One region of the Sporosarcina sp. FSL K6-2383 genome, then DNA from elsewhere that is predicted to be linked to it. Evidence: predicted binding sites of a transcription regulator. Region 1 holds the regulator's gene; the other holds the start of a gene.
The links. The regulator CtsR, encoded in region 1, represses protease genes until heat stress. The targets are predictions, from matches to a motif close to ATGGTCAATAAAGGTCAAACA.
Positions count from the first base shown of each region.

Region 2: clpP (ATP-dependent Clp endopeptidase proteolytic subunit ClpP) is a predicted target of CtsR. The motif match lies at 1,358-1,378, and genes of this name have one in related genera.

Region 1 covers NZ_CP152017.1:240,169-243,348, forward strand. The annotation lists gene MKZ10_RS01375 (protein arginine kinase) at 1-640, opposite strand, end outside; gene MKZ10_RS01380 (UvrB/UvrC motif-containing protein) at 630-1,184, opposite strand; gene MKZ10_RS01385 (CtsR family transcriptional regulator) at 1,441-1,911, opposite strand; gene MKZ10_RS01390 (hypothetical protein) at 2,101-3,180, opposite strand, start outside.
Region 2 covers NZ_CP152017.1:3,353,061-3,356,240, forward strand. The annotation lists gene MKZ10_RS16890 (squalene/phytoene synthase family protein) at 1-125, opposite strand, end outside; gene clpP (ATP-dependent Clp endopeptidase proteolytic subunit ClpP) at 675-1,274, opposite strand; tRNA gene MKZ10_RS16900 (tRNA-Arg) at 1,465-1,536, shown strand; gene MKZ10_RS16905 (HPr family phosphocarrier protein) at 1,675-1,932, opposite strand; gene whiA (DNA-binding protein WhiA) at 1,958-2,902, opposite strand; gene MKZ10_RS16915 (gluconeogenesis factor YvcK family protein) at 2,939-3,180, opposite strand, start outside.

The sequences.
Region 1 (3,180 bases):
CCTCACTACCTTCACCATAGCTCCCTCGGACGACCATACCCAGCCTCGAAATAGCTGGAATAATACGATCAATTTGCTTAGTCATCGTCAGCGCTGGTAAATGCATCATGACGGACGCTCGCATCCCCGTTCCTGTATTTGATGGACAGCTTGTTAAATAGCCGAAATCCTCATCAAACGCATATGGCAATTCTTTTTCCAAGTGATCATCTACTTGGTTCGCCTGATTGTAAGCATCCTCAAGCTGAAGTCCCGGATAGATGCATTGGATGCGAATATGATCCTCCTCATTGACCATGACACTAATTGTTTCGTCCTCCGATAGAATGACTGCCCCTTGCCGATCTGGATTAGCCAAATGCGGGCTAATTAAATGCTTCTCAACAAGTACTTGGCGCTCAAGTGCTGGAAGATCCGCCATTTTCGTATAGGTGTATTCACTTTCATCCGAATCGAGCAGGACGCCAGCAACAGCCTTATCGACAGCCATTGCATCTTCCTCTTTAAATGCAATTGGAAAATGATAACCCGTTAGATTGCGAGCTAAGCGAATCCGCGTTGACATCACAATGTCCGAATGCTCACCATGAGCCGTCATCCAGCCTGTCACCGCATTGCGCATGAACTTTTCAATCGACATCGCTCGTTTCACCTCCATTGGCAAGGTGTTGCTTTAGTGTATTCGCCTCATCACGTAAAGCTGCCGCTTCTTCAAATTGCTCCGCCTCGATAGCTACTTGCATTTTCACACGAATTTCTTCGATTTTCTTTTTAACTGCATATAATTTATTGAATGACACCGGGATTTTCCCTACATGACTCGAGTGACCATTGTGGAGCTTTCTTAATACTTGTGGCAATTTGCCACGGAATGTGTCGTAACACGTTGCACAACCAAATTTGCCAATTTCGATGAACTTTTGGAATGTCAAGCCACATGAAGGACATTCAAGCCCGGTTTGCGAACTATCACGTGCTTGCTGCTGTGCTTGAAATGGGTCCGTCCCGCTAAACCAGTGTGACAGAAACTGCTGAATCGACAACGGCTCCTGATTTGGGTCAAAGTGGAATGCCTGCATCTGAAAAGCACATTTATCACATAAATGACGCTCCACCGAACCCGCCACACTTTCCTGCGTAATAATGACGGAGGCTGGTCGTTCCTTACAATTTTCACATATCACAAAATCACCTCATTGTGGTTAGAATCAATTACGCCTCGGCGTGATTGTGTCGGGATTTTGAATTGTGCTTGCACAATTCACTCCCCTCAAAATCCCCGACATCCGCCGGAGGCTTAATTTGAATCAGCAAATGTATTTGTACTGAAAGCGAAGCGTCAGCTACAGGGAGTTTGAACTTCATTTGATTGAAATACTTTTTTGGCATTCATTCCCACACTTATAGAAGTGGGGAACTTCTGCTGAATCAAATTGGCATTCAGTCTAACTGCTCATAAATAAGCGTTACGAGCATCGCCTGTAAAATCCGGGCACGAAGAATATCACGTTCTGGAAGCGGCTGATAGAGCGTTGTACGATCGACAGCAGCTAAAATAAGCCTCGATTCACGCTCTGACACAACTTCCTCCTCCATCAATCTATAGACAATATCCTCAGCCATCGTAAAGGAGATTCCCGTTCGAATCCCTTCTAAAACATGTTCAATCAATTCTTTGCGCGAATTGGTCTGCACTCGAAAAATACGGATATAGCCACCGCCGCCACGCTTCGATTCAACTGCGTAACCACGTTCTACCGTAAAACGAGTTTTAATAACGTAATTGATTTGAGAAGGTACGCATTGGAACTTCTCTGCAACTTCACTGCGCTTAATGACTATTGCGCCTTTCTGTTCTTCTTCGATGATGGCCTTTAAATAACCTTCTATAATGTCAGAAATATTTCGCATGTCCTCACCTCTTTCATACCGGGTGATAAGCCGTTGACTTTGACTATCTTTGACTTAATTGTACATGACGCACCGATTAATCTGCAATTGAAAAGCACTGCAACTCGTAGTATCGACATGTTTGGCTATCATTTAATCATCATACAAAAACGGAGTACACGAGAAATCTCTCTGTACTCCGTTACCTAATTATTTCATACTGTTATTCGTCAAGGCTTTCACCGGTAAGAAAAGCTCACCTGTCTCTATATACGTAATCGCCAATTGATCGCCTTCTTGAATGTAAATTGCAAGTGGCACCATTTCAGATGACACGCTAAAGTTCCGTCCATCAGCAGCCAAAAACGACACTAATGTAAAGTCACCGACACGTTCTTTGAAAACACGCACGACAGTCACCGACGTTTGCGCCTCTTCAGCGCCCGAACTACCATCGACAGTACTGCCTCCGCGTTGAAGTGCTGTTTTATACAATTTCAATGCTTCGTTCGGAGTATTTCCATACACCGAAATTTCCGGATTTGCTGCAGATACGATGAAATAATTTTGCAAAAATCCGTTTGAATCGAGCACCGGAGTCAACCAGCTGGCTTCCCCGTAGAAGTTGTACAGCACCGGCATTTCACCGGACCATTTCTTTTCGATGAATTTCTTTTCAATGATTTGAAGTGCCCCTTGCGAATCCATATAGGACTCCTCCAGATTGCCCGTATAATACGTTGCTTCACCCGTCCGACCATCCGTCAAGGCATAACCAAGCATCGAATCGACGCCTTCTTTCGGACTTGTAAAATCAGTGAAGTAAAACATATGACCATTCTCGTCAAAAATCGGACTCACATTAGCTTCGGTCCCTTCATCTGACGGCAATTTCACATCTTTTTTCCCGAATACCGAATTCCAGAATCCGTGAACATAGTTACCAAAATAACTATTTTGTAAACTAACTGCTTCAGGCGAAACAGCACCATCGATAAATGCAGGTACATCCGCAAGTGCATATTTCGCCATCTCTCCCGTCGCCGGATCAACCACTACAATCCCTTGAACATCAAAGCCGTTGCGTGCCGTAATAAAGTTCCCGTATGAGCGGATATAATAAGGCACTCCTTCATTATCAATTTCTAGCTGGACATCCCCGTAGAAAATGAGATTCGGCATTTCCATCCGCATATGACGCTCCACTTGCTTGTGGAAAAACGATGAAGGCGTATAAGTCATTTCAACCTTCACGAATTTCGGATTATCTGCCGAATCAGTCGCACTCAT
Region 2 (3,180 bases), 560 kb from region 1:
CGAAATACTAAATAAGCAGATGCAACCGAATGCTTTAACTCTTTCTGCAAAAAAGTAATCGGAATATAAAATGTACGACTCGTCTCTTTTAGTACACGCATTGCATCTTTCGGAAACATACTCATTCGAATTCCGTACCTCCCTTTTCAATTTTGTCTATACTCATTATCGTAACTGAATTTTAAAAAATATACACTAAAAAAGAGAATAATATCGGATTATCGATTACGCCTTGGCGTAATTGCGTCGGGATTTTGAATTGAGCTTGAGGCCAGCACGATGCTGGTCATGCAACCGTGCCACAGGATGTGGCGGTCTTAGACTGCCTTCCTTGACTCCTTTCAAAATCCCTGACATCCGCCGGAGGCTTTATCTGAGTTCAGCCGGGGTTTGAACCCCCACTGCACAGTAAAACCATCACATTCATCCCACCACTTAAGGAAGTGGGGGTTTTCTGTAGCTGACGCTTCGCTTTCAGTACAAAAGCATTTGCTGAAATCAGATAAATACCCGAGAATTGATAATAAGCGCTTCCAATGGATAAATTCACTTTTTCCTAACCGATATAATTGTCTCCACAACACACCAATTACTAAAAACCACACTAAACTTTCTTCATATGTAAAAATAATCTAAGAAAAGCCGATCCATTCAATGGATCGGCTTCAACGTGATTATTTTTTTTCTTTCATATCGCTATTTGAAATAATGTGGTCAATCAAACCGTATTCCTTTGCACGTTCTGCTGTCATAAAGTTATCGCGATCAGTGTCTCTTGCAAGAACTTCAATCGATTGTCCTGTACGCTCTGCAAGAATGCTGTTTAGCTTCTCACGAAGGAACAGAATACGCTTCGCTGCAATTTCAATTTCTGTCGCCTGGCCTTGTGCACCGCCAAGTGGCTGGTGAATCATCACTTCCGCATTTGGAAGAGAATATCGCTTACCTTTCGTACCAGCTGCAAGAAGGAAAGAACCCATTGAAGCAGCCATCCCGATACAAATTGTTTGTACATCAGGTTTGATGAACTGCATTGTATCGTAAATTGCCATCCCAGCTGTAATACTTCCGCCTGGGCTATTGATGTAAATCGAGATATCTTTTTCTGGATCTTCTGCTTCAAGGAATAAAAGCTGTGCGACGATAGAGTTTGACACGTTGTCGTCAATTGCACTACCAAGCATAATAATTCTGTCTTTCAATAAACGGGAATAAATATCGTAAGCCCGCTCTCCACGACTCGTCTGTTCAATTACTGTAGGTATTAGATTCATTCCATTTCCTCCTTCAAGGTGGATAGTGTTGTCAGTCTGTTGAAACGCACTTCCGCTTCAACTGTAATTTTATCATACATAGTATGGTCAACAAAGGTCAAATATAACGCTCCCAAAATAACTATTGCATTCGTCTAACCGCATTAGTATAATGGAGTTTGTCTGCTACAAGGCAGTTTATGAATAATGGGTCCTCGTGGTGCAATGGATAGCACGTAAGCCTCCGAAGCTTAAAATGTGGGTTCGACTCCCGCCGAGGGCATTCCCACCCGTCATTGTGTATGCAATGACGGGTATTTTATTGCCCCAAAAAGCTTAGCCCTCAACTTCTCTCATTATTCATAATAAAAAACCGTCTCCAACTATCAAATTACGATACGAAAACGGCTAGGTTTGTTATTTATTTTTCATTTTCAACAAGGACGGAAAGTGTACTTAACGCCTGTTCTTCGTCAATGCCTTCAGCAATGAGTGTAACCGATGTGCCTCGTGCGATTGCGAGACTCATTATCCCCATAATACTTTTCGCATTTACTTGCCGGTTTTCTTTCTTCAAAAACACATCTGATGTAAAACGATTTGCCTCCTGGACAAAAAGTGCTGCTTGCCTTGCTTGTAAACCTGATTTCAATTTCACTTCCACTGTTTGTTCTGCCATGAATTCCCCAACTCCTGTCTATTTGTCAGCTTCCAATGCCCCCATTACGGAGATTTTCTGCAATTTCCTCTATTTTTCTTAAACGATGATTCACGCCTGACTTACTAACCGTTCCACCTGAAACCAATTCGCCAAGCTCTTTCAATGTAATATCCTGATTGTCCACACGTAGTCTTGCAATTTCTTGTAATCTATCAGGCAATTGCCCTAAACCAATTGTACTCTCGATAAATTTTATGTTTTCAACTTGGCGCTGAGCAGCCCCAATTGTCTTATTCAAATTCGCAGTTTCACAATTGACAAGCCTGTTTACGCTATTTCGCATATCGCGAATGATTCGCACATCCTCAAATTTCATCAAGGAGACATGCGCTCCAACAATGCTTAGAAAGTCTGATATTTTCTCAGCTTCCTTCAAATAGGCAATATACCCTTTTTTGCGTTCAATCGACTTGCCATTAAGCTGATACTTATTCATCAATTCAACAAGTGCTTCACTATGCTCCTTGTAAATCGAAAAAATTTCAAGATGATAAGAGGATGTCTCAGGATTGTTAACCGAACCACCCGCTAGAAAGGCACCTCTTAAATATGCCCGCTGACAGCATTTCTTTTTTACGATTGCCGGTGATATTTCATTTTTAAATTGAAAAGTGCCGGTCAAAATAAGTAAATCTTCTAGAAGCGGCTTTGCACCGTCTCTTATTCGGCAAATATACACATTATTTTTTTTCAAACGCATTTTTTTCCGCACAAGCAGTTCTACCTTATAGGGATACAAGCGTTTTAAATTTGAATACAAACGCCTCGCAATCGCGGCATTTTCAGTTTGCACATCAAGGCTTAGTTGTTTGTTTGAAAAGGACAGTGCACCATTCATTCTAATGAAAGCTGCTACCTCCGCCTTTACACAACAATCATCCGCCTCAATTTGAGTCATTTCTTTCTTTGTCTCTGAAGCAAAAGACATGATTTTTCAAGTCCCCTTTCCCGGCGACGATCACGTCTAATCCGTTTTTATAGCACTATCTATATAATCCATGAGCAAATTAGCAACTTTATCAGAGTCATGCATCACATTTTTACCATTCACCAACGCTATATTCTTCACAATGACATCAGGGACAAGTCGTTGAATGTTCTCCAAATCGTTAATAACAGACCACGGTGGTTCCGTTTGCTCCTTCTTACCTAACAACACCGCAATGTCGGCGCCATTCAATAATACCGCATCTAGGAATGCTTCGC